2 regions of the Alteromonas sp. MmMcT2-5 genome follow, and region 1 is predicted to be linked to the other one. Evidence: predicted binding sites of a transcription regulator. Region 1 holds the regulator's gene; the other holds the start of a gene.
The links. Region 1 encodes FNR, which switches genes on or off when oxygen is low (the NO sensors DNR and NnrR bind a similar motif). Its sites were predicted from a motif close to TTGATCTAGATCAA; they were not measured.
Positions count from the first base shown of each region.

Region 2: a site for FNR is predicted at 5,619-5,632, ahead of ccoG (cytochrome c oxidase accessory protein CcoG). Genes of this name have one in related genera too.

Region 1 covers NZ_JAKRFB010000022.1:63,320-70,937, forward strand. The annotation lists gene MHN09_RS11100 (glucosaminidase domain-containing protein) at 1-58, shown strand, start outside; gene MHN09_RS11105 (DUF2987 domain-containing protein) at 55-702, shown strand; gene MHN09_RS11110 (patatin-like phospholipase family protein) at 717-1,739, opposite strand; gene ttcA (tRNA 2-thiocytidine(32) synthetase TtcA) at 1,740-2,693, opposite strand; gene uspE (universal stress protein UspE) at 2,842-3,765, opposite strand; gene fnr (fumarate/nitrate reduction transcriptional regulator Fnr) at 4,010-4,747, opposite strand; gene MHN09_RS11130 (sulfite exporter TauE/SafE family protein) at 4,793-5,452, opposite strand; gene ccoS (cbb3-type cytochrome oxidase assembly protein CcoS) at 5,439-5,669, opposite strand; gene MHN09_RS11140 (heavy metal translocating P-type ATPase) at 5,671-7,618, opposite strand, start outside.
Region 2 covers NZ_JAKRFB010000010.1:43,593-51,210, reverse strand. The annotation lists gene MHN09_RS06815 (thiol:disulfide interchange protein DsbA/DsbL) at 1-174, opposite strand, end outside; gene MHN09_RS06810 (TonB-dependent receptor) at 495-2,417, opposite strand; cobalamin riboswitch at 2,507-2,741, opposite strand; gene MHN09_RS06805 (serine/threonine protein kinase) at 3,145-4,128, opposite strand; gene ccoG (cytochrome c oxidase accessory protein CcoG) at 4,125-5,555, opposite strand; gene MHN09_RS06795 (hypothetical protein) at 6,036-6,407, shown strand; gene MHN09_RS06790 (DUF3016 domain-containing protein) at 6,531-7,076, shown strand; gene MHN09_RS06785 (acyl-CoA dehydrogenase family protein) at 7,171-7,618, opposite strand, start outside.

The DNA.
Region 1 (7,618 bases):
TTATGTTGAAGAGCTTCAAACTATGATCCTATTTAACGAGGAGTTTTTATCCGAATGATACGCGCTGCTTTATTTTTTGCTTCATCTCTGTTTATTGGTGTAGGCAGTTCTTCCGTTGCTGCTGAAACGATAGATGTTGAGTACAGCCGTTTCTATAGCCATGTTAAAAAGCTGGATAATGAAGATACCCAAGCACTTCAGTTTGCATTCGGGTTTGTTCGTGTTGGCGAAGGGCGTTTATGTGAAGTTAACGGAGCGTCTATCGTAACCGATAAGAAAACAATGCCCTTAGAAGTGAGTGGTGAAGGGCGATTCACGGTGCCTACTGAAAAGGCCCTGAAACTTGCCAACGCACTGGTTCGCATCGATTTAAACGAACGCGCGAACGTGTGTGATATGTCGGTACAACTTGAAACCAAGCCGGAATATCTTAAGCAGTATTACACAAAAGACGACCTTACGTTTTTGTATGGTCAGTACGAAGCTTTCTTTAATGAAATGGGAAGCTTTTTGTCTTTCATGATGCCTTCGGTAAAGGGCTTGATGATTCAGTTTGATGACAAGAATTTAGATTTCATTACACCACAAGGTGTGCAAATCAATAACGGCGTATTGCATCTAGAACAAGATTGGATCAACGACGCAAAAGGCTTAACACTGCCTCATGCGCCGCTACGTGTTACCGCTATGGCTTCAAGCTAAATGCATATTTGGGATTAGGTAAGAAGCTGATACCTAATTTGCTCTGCTAAACGCGCGATGGTTTCTTCGCCCTTCGCGCATAGCTCTTCGGCTCTGTGGAATTCCATAATACCCACGTCGGTAAGCTGAGGCTCAATAAGAATGTCAGGCGGGTCGCCAGCCAAACGTGAACGTGTGACGCGAGCTTGAAGTATCTCAAGTGAACTGCTCATCACGCTCATAATTCCAGGCGGGTTTCGCTTGTTCACTTTAGCGGGGACTTCGGTCAACTCTTCTTCCACTTTTTCAATCACATCAGAAGCAATGCCTTCTTCAGTCTTAACATTGCCAGCCGAGACGCTGTCTTTTTCATCTTTTTTCTCTAGGGCTTTTTCTTCTTTGTTGTCAGGGGAGAACCATTGGCGTAGTACGTTTTGACTCTTTGTAAAAAAGTCCTCGGTTTTGCGCTGGTTTTCTTCATGATCTTGTCTCAACTTTTCAAGACGAAGTGGTCGAAAATCGGCGTTAAGGTTAACCGCGATTACAAAATCGGCCCCTAATTGGCGACATAAGTTCACCGGTACAGGGTTTACAACGGCACCGTCTACCAACCAACGATCACCATGTGCTACGGGCGCAAAAAGTGCGGGAATAGCGCAGGATGCTTGAATGGTGTCTCCGATAGGACCAGAGTTAAACACTACTTCACGGCCGGTATAAAGGTCGGTAGCCACAGCCGCAAACGGCTTAAGCATGTCTTCATAAGTCGATTCACAAAACTCGCTTGCTAGCTTGTCGAAAACCTTCTGTCCGCTGGCAATGCCGCCGCGTCTAAGTCCTACACCCATAAGAGCAAGTACCTGCCAGTCGCTAAGGGAACAGGCCCACTCTTTCAATCCTTCCAGCTTGCCACTTGCGTAGGCAGCACCAACATAGGCACCAATAGAGCATCCCGCTACAACGTCAATTTTTACGCCGAGTTTTTCTAATGCTTCAATTATGCCAATGTGAGTCCAGCCCCTTGCGGCACCGGCACCTAGCGCAAGTCCAATTTTCATTTACTTAGGTTCCATAATGTTTATTACTTCAATAGTATTATCTTCATCACTGAAGTCCGTACTATTTTCTGTAGTGAAAGAAGGTTCATCGAACCCGATATCACCGTCTTCTACCGGGCCTTCTTGTGTAGCAATAGCTTTAAAATCATAAAGGTTGCTGTCGATTAAGTGTGAAGGCGCTACGTTTTGAAGCGCGCGGAACATCGACTCTATACGACCTGGGAAGCGACGGTTCCAGTCTTGAAGCATAGCCTTTATGTTTTGGCGCTGTAGGTTTTCTTGTGAGCCACAAAGGTTACACGGAATAATCGGAAATTCAGCGGCCTGAGAATATTTCTCGATGTCTTTTTCTGTGCAGTACGCCAATGGACGAATAACGATGTGTTCACCGTTGTCGCTGACTAGCTTTGGCGGCATAGACTTAAGCTTGCCACCATGAAACATATTGAGGAAAAACGTTTCTAGCATGTCGTCGCGGTGATGACCTAATGCAATTTTAGTCGCACCTAACTCTTTTGCCGTGCGGTACAAAATACCACGGCGCAAGCGAGAACAGAGAGAGCATGTTGTCTTTCCCTCTGGAATTTTGTCTTTAACAATAGAGTAGGTGTCTTCTTCTACAATTTTGTAGTCAACGCCAATGCTTTCTAGATATTCAGGCAAGATATGTTCGGGGAAACCAGGCTGCTTTTGGTCAAGATTAACCGCAACGATATCAAAATGAATAGGCGCAATCTTCTTTAAAAACAATAAAATATCTAGCATGGTGTAGCTGTCTTTACCGCCAGATAAACACACCATTACTTTGTCGTTGTTTTCAATCATACCGAAATCGCCAATGGCTTTACCCACATTGCGGCGAAGTCGTTTCTGAAGTTTGTTGAAGTTGTACTTTTGCTTACTTTGCGCAGCATTTAATGGCGACGCGTCAGCACTGTTTGTGCCTAAACTCATAATTAACTAGCTTGGTTTGTGATAAAGCCACCATTATACATTAAAGCGGCTTTTCGAGACCATGCTTGTGAAGTTAAATTTGTTGGTGACATACCGCGTTGGCCGCTAAGTAACGGCAAACACGGGCTATGTAGTACTGATAAAAAGACTACACCGACAACGGCGACACAAATCCATCTGGCTTAATAGCAAGCACATCGCAATTGAGTTCGTCGATCACGTGTTCTGCAGTGTTACCAATTAGGGCCGCTGAAATGCCCACACGGCCAACGGTACCAATAACAACCAGCTCTGCATCCAGTCTTTTTGCCACTTGCGGGATAACTTTTTCCGGAAGGCCTTCTCTTACTACGCATTTGTTTTCAGGAATACCGTACTTTAACGCGTGACTACGCATTTCTTTTAAATGATGATTTTTTACCGCGTCGTGATAGGTATCGGGGTCGAACTCAGGTACTTCTATGGCGATATTAAGTGGTGTAGAAGGGTAACTGTTGACCAAATTTACGCTCCCTTTCAATAAAGAGGCGTAGTCGTTAGCAATGAGGGTGAGCTTATCGTTAAGTGCGGCATGCTCATCGTCTTCACTGCCTACGTTTACTGCAGCAATAATCTCTCCTCCTTCTGGCCAGTCGTGCTCTTTAACGAGCAATACTGGGCGAGGGCATTTACGCATTAAATGCCAGTCGGTGGGGGTGAAAATAACAGAAGCAAGATCGTCGTGCTTTTTGGTTGCCTTTACCACTAAATCTATCTGATTGTTTAGGGTGTAGTAAATGATCGACTCATACGCACGATTATTCCATTCTACAACGATATCAGTTTCAGTGAATCCTTGTTCTCTTAAGTGGGTGGCAAGCCATTTTGCATGCTCCTTTGTAACTGCATCGCGCATTGACTCGCGCTCATCCGGGCTAAGCATGGTCGTCATATCATAAGATAAGTCGTATACCACCATCATTGCGGTAACTGAAGCGCCTGTTTTTGAAGCGAGTTCATAAGCTCGGCTTAGTGCAGGTTGGTTATCGCGCTCGGCATCTACCACGGCCAGAATTCGTTTACACTCAATCATAACGTCCCCCTAACTACGAAACTTAGTAGCGGCTGTCGAAATCGAAGCTTTCTAATACTAACTATAAACGACATTGGGAAAAACGTAAGTTGTTTTAGATCAAGAATTTTACGAGGCGACCATGAGTGAACCTACCTAATTGAATATGGAGCAACCGGCGTGGCGCTGAAAGGGTAGATAGGTGGCTAACACAGGTTACAAAAAAGCGCGCTTAGTGCGCGCCTTATTTAACACTTAAAAAGGACTAACCGCAGACAACGCTAGGGCCGTTAAGCGCCGCTAGTTTGGTGTTTAGCCTATCGAAATCCAAAATAGTAATAAGCTTGCCGTCTACTTTTATGATGTTGTCTTTTTGAAAACGGCTTAACAGACGACTAATCGTTTCAATCGTTAATCCTAAATAGTTTCCAATTTCGTTGCGCGTCATGGTTAAGTGGAATTCTCTATGGGAAAAGCCACGCTCTTCAAAGCGTTGCGACAGGTGTGAGATAAAATACAGTAAGCGCTCTTCTGCGGTACGCTTGTTTAAAAGCATGATCATGTCGTGATCTTGTTTTATTTCAGCGCTCATGAAGCTCATGATCTGGTGGCGCAGCTTTGGAAATTGCACTGACATTTCGTCGAGGGTCTCGTAGGGAAGCTCACACACCATGGCAGTTTCTAACGCAGAAGTATAGCTTTGGTGTTTGTTCTCTCTTAATGCATCGAAACCGATAATATCACCAGGAAAGTGGAAGCCGGTAATCTGTTCTTCACCTTCGGTATTAGTCACAAATGATTTGAATGAACCGGTTCTCACTGCAAATAGAGAACGGAATTTATCACCAGTTTGAATCAGCGTGTCACCTTTATGAAGCGGCTTCTTGCGTTCAATAATATCGTCAAGAGACTCGATTTCTGTTTTGTTTAACGCCACCGGTAAACACAGGTGACTGAAACTACAGTTTTGACAGTGAATAGAAAATTGGCTTCCTTTGCTCATAATGCACGCTCTCTAAAAGAATACCCGACAATAATACACCCATTTTTAAACGATTGCGCCATGAATAAGATAAGCTGCATATATTGCCATTATTACTGCAATAATTTGTCTAAAATGGTTATGTTGAAAACTTCGAACAATATATTGGCTACCAGCGCTTGCAGCGAGCAAGGTGGGTAATGTACCCAAACCGAAGAAGAACATAATAGCAGCGCCTTCTAGCGCGTTACCCGCCGCGAGAGACCAGGTAAGTGTGGAATACACCAAACCGCAAGGAAGCCAACCCCAAATAAAACCATAAGGCAACGCACTTAAAGGGGTCTTAAAGGGCAAAAAGCGTTTTGAAAGCGGCTGGACTTTGGAAAATAGGCCTTTACCCGCATTTTCCAGCACTGTTAAGCCAGTCCACCACTTACCCAAATAACACGCCAGTAGAAGCAACATGATTCCGCTAAGTAGGGAAAGGGCATAGTTGGCAAGAGGTATATAATCTGCTGCAATTTTTCCAAGTGCCCCGGTTATTGCTCCGGCGATGGTGTAGCTCACTATACGTCCCATGTTATAGGCAAGGGTATAGGGTAGTGCTGAAGCGCCTTTAGGCGATACCATCCTTAGCGCAGCGACAATTCCACCGCACATTCCCACACAGTGAACTCCACCGGCTAAGCCGATAAGAAAGGCAGAGAAGTAGTTAATCCCTTCCATGTGGCGCTTGGCTTTTGTCTACTTTACTGTCTTGAAGTTGCTTGCGTTGCTCAGCTAGCTTTTTTTCTTCTGGCGGAAGATCATCGTCAAACAATATGCTATACCCTTGGCGATCTAAATCTTCAAATTGATTGGTTTTCACCGCCCAAAAGAATATCACGATGGCGACGGCAACAATGATGATGGCGATTGGAATTAATACGTAAATAATACTCATGCTATTTGCTCAAAAGTCGCGTTGAGTTTGTGACCACAATGATACTGCTTAACGACATACCAACAACAGCCATCCACGGTGAAAGTAGGCCTGATACGGCGAAAGGTAAGATCAAAACGTTGTAACCTACCGACCAGCCAATATTTTGCCTTATTTTTTGCTTCACTTGGTGCGCAGTTCGAATAAGTTCTGGTACAGAAAGCAGCTGATCGCCAAGCAGTATCACGTCGGCCGCAGTTTTAGCCACGTCTGTGGCATTACCCACTGCAATTGCCACATCAGCGCTGGCAAGAACTGGAGCGTCGTTAATACCGTCACCCATCATCATCACTTTCGCGCCAGATTGCTGCATAGCTTGAACGGCTTCGTACTTTTGCTCAGGTGTTAGGCCACCTTTAGCGGTCGAAATTGGCAATGGTGCGGTAAGCGCATTAACGTTTTGCTGTGTATCACCACTTAAAACGGCGAGAATATGGCTTGCAGCTAATATATCGAGAGTTTCTTGCGTATCTTCTCTCAGTGAATCCTTTACTTCATACGCCGCCATAATACGCCCCTTAACCGTGAGAAACACGTTAGCTGAAGGGAAAGCTTCAATGAGTTTTAGCTGTGATTCGTGAACGCTGAATGCTGCAGATCCCATAGAAAACAACGTGTCATTGATCTCACCGCTGATACCACCTCCTGGCGTAACGGTAAAATTAGTCACTTTGTGTACAGTGCTATCGATAACGTTAGCACTGCCGCTAGAGGCAGAATTCTCGCTAAAGGCTATACCGTCGCTAAAGGCTATACCGTCGCTAAAGGCTTTGGCAATCGGATGTTCAGAGCGTGACTCCAAAGCGCGCGCAATTGATAGCGCACTATTGCTATCCACACCGTCAGCGTACCAGGCATTTGAAATAGTAAATTTGCCTTTTGTGAGCGTGCCGGTTTTGTCTAAAGCGATGGTGTCAATGTCAGTAATTTGTTCTAGCGCATCGGCCCGTTTTAGTAAAATACCTTGTCGGTTTAACTTTGCCATAGCGCAAGTTAACGCTGATGGCGTAGCCAACCCTAGTGCGCAAGGGCAGGTTGCAACCAGCACCGATATGGTGATCCAAAATGCCTCGTCGCTACCCTGATACGCCCAAAAGCCATAGGTTAACGCCGAAATCAGCAATACCGCGGTAACGAAATAGCGAGAAAAATTATCGGCTATCTGCGCTGCTTTAGGTTTACTCGCCATGGCACTTGCTTGCAGCCTTACAATTTGATTTACCAGCGCATTTTTAAGGGTCTGCGTAACCGTAATGGTTAGCGTACCATCTTGACAAACCGTGCCGCCGTATACCGGGCTACTGTTCGACTTACGCACGGGGTTAAATTCACCGGTAAGCATAGATTCGTCAACCGCCGCGTTGCCGTCGGTTACCACCCCATCAATGGGGACTGTTTCACCAGGCTTCACCAGTACTACGTCATCAATTTTTAGCTGCTTAGCCAGACACTCGGTTAGGCTGCCATCTGGATTTAGTTTGGTCGCTGATACGGGCACATACTGCATCATATTGGCAGAGATCTGTGCGGCGCGATGACGACTGCGATGTTCTAAGAATCGGCTAAGTAACAGCAGAAAAATAAACATACAGATGGATTCGAAATACACTTCACCTTGCTCTAATACTGTAGAGCGAATTCCAGCAATGTAAGTACCGAATATGGCGAGCGTAACGGGTACGTCCATATTAACCGTTTTGGCGCTTAGCGCTTTAGCGGCGCCCACATAAAAGGTGCTGCCTGAATACAGCACCACTGGTGTAGTAAGCGTAAGGGCAACCCAATAAAAATATTGGCGGGTCTCTAACTCAATGGCGCCGAACCAATCAAAATAAAGCCCAGTCATCAGCATCATAACCTGCATGGTCATAATGCCTGCTAGGCCAAGCTTTTTTAGAAAGGTCTTCTGT
Region 2 (7,618 bases), on a different contig from region 1:
GAAGCAGTGAGGGCACCAAAATGAGAAATACTCTGTAATTACTGGCTTATCTGTAGCTTCTTTATCAAGCACAGTATAGTGAGTACCTTCTTTCCATTTAGACGCCGGCTCTTGAGCGCAGGCTGTTAGTGGCAAAAGCATTGCCATGACAAACATTACTGCAAACTTTTTCATGGAATATAATCCTATGTTCAAAAAACTATTATCGATAATGAGATTATCACAGGCTTGTTCGCTTAACTAGGACCTGTTCTACTTCAATGCCTTACTACGCGATAAGCTCACTAAAAAACACGATTCAATGGCAAGGTAATCCATTGTGTAAATGCAGTACTGTAAATACGGCATGATGAACAGAATCTGAATCAACAAACCCTAACAGAAGCCCAACAAAAAGGGCTATACCCATGTATAGCCCTTCATTGTTTGTTAATTGCACGTTGAGTTTTGCCTTTAAGCAACGCTCAACAGAAGGTTCATTAACGTTACATCACTTACATGCTGTAGTTAACAAGAAGCAGAGCACGGCGCTCTTGGCCTGCATAACCTACAATGTCTTCGTAATCGGTATCAAACACATTGTCGACTTTCAACGAAACCTGCCACTGCTTATCTATCTGATAGCCCAAATTAACGGTTGCAAGCGTATAGGCTGATAGCGCCAATGTCTGAGACGGTTCAGGGTAAGGAGGGAAGAAGGTGTCGTAATGGCTTCCTGTGTAAGCTAGCTTGGTATAGAAGCTGAACTTCTGGGTTCCAAAGTCAGTGTTGTAGGTTAATGAGCCTTGGTGACGGGCACGACGCAGTTCAGTGGTGGTTATACCATTGTCGGTTTGTTCCGCATCTAGATAACTATACGCTGCGGTAAAATCACCATAGCCACTGTCCCAGTTAAGTTCTAGGTCAATACCTTCTCGTGAGCTTTCACCGTCGATATTATCGGCACTATATGCACCCAAATCTGACACAAATACGAAGCCATTGATTTCATCTTCAAGGTCGGTAGTGTATGCGCTGATTTGTGCAGACAGTGATTTCCAGTTTGCCTTAACGCCTATTTCCCATTCTTCACTGGTTTCAGGTTCTAGGTTTGAGTTGCCGATGAAGCTTGCAGGGAAGTAGCCAAAGCGCTCGGTGAAGGTGGGGGTTTTAACAGCTTTACCATAGCTGGTAAAAACAGCGTAGTAATCGTTAAGCTGCCACGTAAGGCCACCGCGATAACTTACGGCATTGTCGAACTCACTGTTGTTGTCGAATCGTGCGCTTAGTGTTGCGGTTAGCGACTCGGTTAGCTGGCCATTTGTCTCGGCAAATACGCTATAAGTATTGTCGTGCTGCTTCTGGTTCGGATCGCCAAATGCAATTGGGCCGCGCTGGGTAAAAAGGCGCTGTAGGTATTCAACACCGCCAGCAAAATCCCAGTTATCCATGGTATAGAAACCTGTCCAGTTTAACTCTATGCGCTCACCAGTGGTGCCGCCAGTGTCTGCACCTGACTCGGTGTTATCGTTATCGTCTTTGCGATAATGCGCACTTAGCGCTGAGCGATAACCTGTATTTTCCGGAGCAAATTCCCATCTTAATTTCGCACTAATTTGTGAACCATCCGTCACGTTATCTGAGTCAGCAGGAAGGCCTGTCGTCACAAAATCAGTGCCGTCGTAATCATTCTCGTACTGAACCGTGCGAAGGTTAGCTATTAACGTATGCTCCGACGTTGCGGCATAATTAATATTAATACCAGCGGTCATGTTATCGTAGCCATCATCTTCGTTACCAACACGAGATACGTTGTCGCCGTCGGTGCGAATGTAGCTGGCGTATGCTGAAACACCCACGTTATCGCTTTGCGAGCGCGCGTTCATGCTGCCCTGCAATGTACCTTGTGTGCCAACGCCAGCAGAGAAGTCTACGTGTGACGCATTATCGGCAAACTGGCCTGACTTCGTAGTAATGCTCAATACACCACCGATAGCGCCGCTGCCCCATCTTGCGCTTTGCGGGCCTCGAAGAAGTTCTATGCGCACCACGTTTGTACTAGTTAAGTGAGCAAGGTCAACCAGGCTTCCTTGGCCTACGTCGTTGGCAACAACGCCATCAATTAAAACAAGTAGATGGTTGGTTTCACCGCCGCGCACGCGCAGCTCTGTTAAGCCACCAGGACTGCCTGACTGAGACAAGCTAACGCCAGGTAGGCCGCGAATTAGATCGGTAAGTTGAAGTGCGCCCGAAGCTTGAATGTCGCTTTCAGTTAGCACCGAAACTGAACCAGGAAGTTTGGTTAACGAAATAGGCAAACGCGTGCCTGTTACTGTTAAGGTTTCAATATCTTGGTCATAAGTTTGAGCAAAGGCAGGTGTGCTTAAGCACGAAATAACTGCAGCGCTAAGGGCTGCTTTAGTAAAATGTGTACGCATGGTTTTTATGTTGTCTTTGATGCGCTCCACCCGAGCACATGATTAGGGAAAGTGCACGTTTTTGCTTAATTATGGATGTGAGCAAGCAAACGACACCATGAAGTACAGGCCGGTATCCGGGCTTACTCACCATTACTAAAAATGTAATAGCTCTTTTGCCTTCCCATCTAATGGCGTTAAATACCTAACGCATAAAAGACAGTGGCGTATGAAAAGAAAACGACAACGCGTTGAGTTTACCGTTGCGGGGGCAGCATCAGTTTTTCACTGATTTCCCGTTTAACCCTTGTCGCCGTAGTTAATACCAATCCGCATAGATCATTGCCCACTCAGAAGGCGCTGGCAAGCTTCATAGCAAAGCGTGGGAATGCAGGAATGGCTGTTCCCTTTCAAATTCCCAGAATGCAGCTAGGAAGCTTGCCAGACCTTCCCGAAGGGCGAGTTTAAAATGTTCGTACTCTTTGTTGTGTTACCTTGATGTAGAACCACTATACCTACGGTAACACGCCGCGATTACGAACATTTTAACTCTCGCTGAGTGGGTAATTATCTATGCGGACTGGTATAATACGGAGCTAGACAAGAGCACCTACACACTGTCGATTATATCTAAGTTAAAAAGTGATAGCGAATACGGTTTCTTATACCTTACGCTTTTTCGTAACCGCCATAAGATTATCGGCAACGGTCATGGAAAAAGCGTTTTTTCAGCAGTAAAGGGGCTGGCTCAATATCCTAATTTCAGTGGAGGCTCTTGAAGGGCCGATAGCTGTTCTTTCAAAGCAAGTATTTGGCCTTCCCAATATTTACCTTCAGCAAACCAAGGAAATGCCCGCGGAAAAGCAGGGTCTTCCCAGCGTCGTGAAAGCCATGCCATGTAATGCACCATTCGCATAGCGCGGAGGGGCTCAATAAGTGGCAACTGTGCAGTGTCAAACGGGTGAAACTCCTCGTATGCTTCAACCAAAGTATCGAGCTGCAATAGTTGTTGTTGGCGGTCGCCGCTTAGCATCATCCACAAATCTTGGATAGCAGGGCCCATGCGGCAATCATCAAGATCAACAAAAGTAGGGCCATCGCGCCACAGTATATTGCCTGGGTGGCAGTCACCGTGAAGCCGAATACTAGATGTTGGGTTATACGCTTTTTTCGTGGCGTCAATCACGGGGTTAAGTATGGCAAAAAATGCTGTCTTTAGATGCTCTGGCAGCAGTGTGCTTTGCGTAAGCACCTGCTTCGGTTCACCGAGGTAACTTTCAATATCAATCGAGGGACGATGTGCAAACCCTTTAGCATGGGCCACGCGGTGAATACGGCCAATGAAACGCCCCATCCATTCGAGTTGATCAAGGTTGTCATTTTCGAATTGCCTGCCGCCTACCGAAGGAAATAACGCAAATCGATAGTCAGTTTCGGCCACGGTGTGATGATGCAGCGTGCTGCCATTGAGAGAAATGGGCGCAGCCAATGGAATTTCGTTTTCGATTAGCTCTGCAGCAAACGCGTGTTCTTCAAGAATTTGAGCGTCGGTCCATCGACCTGGGCGATAGAATTTTGCTACATAGCGCTGACCGTCTTCAGCCAAAAACTGATAGACGCGGTTTTCATAACTATTTAGTGCTAGCAAACCGCTTTGAAGAAAAATGCCCTGACTTTCCAGGGCATCTAATATGGTGTCTGGGCTGAGGCCAGAGAATGAAAAATCTGTCATCGATAAAGGAACTTTGTTGGCTCATCAACAGTAACCGTTTCCCCATCAATAGTGGTGGTTACACTGATAAAAATATCGGTAACCGTATCTTCCAGATTATAGGCGTCAGTTGCAACTGAAATTGGCGTGCTATACACCGCACCGCCTTCAACTGTTACAGTTTGCTCACCAATGTACTTATAGTCAGGCAAACCTTTTACAGCAATAGAGTAGGTTTGGGTTTGCTGTGTTTTGTTAAGTACTTTTATTGTATAAACGTTCTCAATTAGTCCCTCATTCGTTTCGCGGTATAGCGAGTTTCTGTCGCGGATAATGTCAACTTCGGTGGGGCTGCGCATCCAAATATTGGCAAACAACAAGCCTGTCATCACCACTAAAACCACAAAGTAACCAATTAACTTTGGACGTAAAATGTGAGTCTTACCGCCAGCTAGTTCTTCTTCCGAGGTAAAGCTGATCAGGCCTTTAGGATAACCCATTTTATCCATAACACCGTTACACGCATCAACACAGGCGCCGCAGTTGATGCATTCGTATTGTAAGCCATTTCGAATATCGATACCGGTTGGGCATACCTGAACACACAGGTTACAGTCTATACAGTCGCCTAACCCTTTTTCCTTTACTTGCTCGTGACTAAGTTTGCGTGGTCGCGGGCCGCGTTGCTCTCCACGCTTTGCATCGTACGATACAGTAAACGTGTCTTTGTCGAACATGGCAGACTGAAAACGCGCATACGGGCATATGTGCGTGCACATGATTTCGCGCATGTAGCCAGCGTTTCCGTAGGTACATACGGCAAAGAAAATAACCGATAAACCTGCCCAGAAGCTGGTGTTAAATGTCACAAAATCGATAAACAGTTCATCAACTGGCGTAAAATAGCCAACGAAGGTTAAAGACGTTAACAGCGCTACCAATACCCAAGCGGTGTGCTTAGCTGTTTTACGCAAAAATTTATCTGCATCCATTTTGCGTGCATCCAGCGCTATACGCTTGTTGCGCGGGCCTTCGAATTTCTCTTCGAACCACGTATAAATATATACCCACGTTGTTTGAGGACACATAAATCCACACCACACTCGACCAGCGAAAGTGGTGACGAAGAACAGAGCAAAGGCGGAAACAATAAATATGTAGGCCAGTAAAGTGAGATCTTGAGGCCACAAGGTTAGTGAGAATATAGTAAATCGCTGCTCACCAATATCGAGTAGCACGGCTTGATGCCCGTTATACTGAATCCATGGAATGATGGCAAAGAGGCCCAAAAAGAAAAGGCCAAACATGCGTCTAAACGTCTCTAAAGGGCCTTGTACAGCCCGCACATAGATACGGCTACGAGAGTCGTGGCGTTTACCCTCAGGTCTACCTTTGGGTTTATGTACTTTTACCGGTGTAACGGTCTTTACCGGTATTTGTTCATTCATAGCTTAACCTTATGTGACGTAACGAACTGCCTGTGCAGTAAAACTGCGTTCAAAACGTCATATTTAATGTAGATCAATAATGCAGCGTATGGTGTATCTTTTTAAAGTTTCAGTCAATACTGAAACTTCAGAACATAAGTCGTTTTTTATCTTGATTTCCTCAGTCTATGTAACTTTATAAATAGTTAAATACAGCTACGTGAATAATGAGGATTAATATAACGGCCAGATGCCATTTGATACCCAACATTGACGATTAGGCGTTACCTACTATACATGAGTATAGTTTACTGTATTTACAGGTAAACCGATATGACCCTATTATCGTCGATAATAATGTGGTCAATTACTGTTTGAATCGTGTACAGTGAGCATTGTGAAAATGTAAATTGGCAAAGTGTAGTTGAGCACATAGTGAGAAAGGTGCTAAAAAATTGGCGCTATTTGTAGTAAACGTCTGTCAAAGTTAGCTGAGAAGTCATGTTAAGGTTCTTTATCATCGCTGCTGAAATTATTGTTTTGGTAATTGTGCTGCGGTCTCCTTTTGTTCAGTATCTCTTTGAAGATATCCAGAACTCGCTTTCTGAATGGCTAGTTTCAATTGCCACCTTACCGGAGCGAGAAGAACTGCGTAGTTTACAAGATAAAATTAGTATCCAGCTGAGTCCCTTAAAGCCTTACCAGCAAACATATGTTCAGCAAATCACCGCTGATAGCGCAAGCGTTAAACGTTTTTATCACACCTATTGTGAAAAGGACGATATAAACCCCAACTTTACGGGAACTAAACGCGTTCAACTATGCCTAATCATTAAACAGTCGTCAGTTATGCAAGTAGCAAAGCGAGACTAGCCAATTTTAACAAGGCTGGTTAAATATAAAGCTGATATAAAAGCCGACAATTGCTGCATGCTAAGCTTTCTCTAAATGTCTTGCTAACTCATAGTTTAAACGACTGAATTTAGGAGCATAAAAGTGAATAAATTACGTACTTTTTCTTGTTTAAGCTGCGCCACAGCGGTGGGACTCCTTACCGTCTTTGCTCCCACTCAAGCCGCTGAGGTGAAGATAACGTGGGAAGAACCTGAGTCTTATAGCGATGTAAGACCAACCAATGAATCTCGTAAACGGTTCCGCGAACGAACGCTACAAGAGCTTGAAGAACATATTGTAGATTTGGCCAGTGATTTACCTGAGTCGCAAGTGCTGTCAATGACAGTAACAAATGTTGATTTAGCTGGCCAAGTTTGGCCAAGCCAGTTTGTCGGTTTCGGTAACGGCGCCGGTAGCGACGTCCGTATCATTAAGCGCGTTGATATTCCTAGAATGACATTTAGCTACTCGTTGGCTAATGCCGACGGTCAGGTCATTTTAAGTGGTGAAGATGTGAAACTTAAAGATATGGATTTTATGGAGTCGAATATTCGTCGCAATCGCACGGAATCGCTTTCTTATGAAAAAGCGATGCTTAACGATTGGTTTTCAGATACCTTTTCAACCCAAGTAGCAGCGAACGACTAATAGTTTCGTTCAAGTCATAATAAAAAAGGTCACATATAGTGACCTTTTTTGCATTCATAGCCCATATTTCACGGGCTATAGCAATATAAGCTGCCTACAGATAATCAAACTCATTACCTGATATTGCAAGGGTGCTTTCAGGGCCAGCTTTATAAGCGGCTTTGTGCGCATCGCGACGTACCAAGATACGTTCCATATAGAAGTCACGTGTCTTCATCTTAGACGCTGCAAGTACCGCATTACCTGATGCCTGCGCTTTGTCAGCCATGCTATACCACAGTACCCCAATCAGTGAATAGGCGCTGTACGCCAAATAATCACAGGCAGCTGCCGCAGCAGTGGTTGCATCCATACCTAAGCAATCGGCTGAAGATGCACGCCAGTCATCAAGAATTCCTTGAGCCAGACCCTTCGCCTCACTGTCTTGAATGTCGCTAACTAAAGCGTTAAACGCATTATAGGTCGCTTCCATCATTTGACCGCCATCTCGGGTAAGCTTACGACCAATAAGGTCTAGCGCCTGAATACCGTTGGTGCCTTCA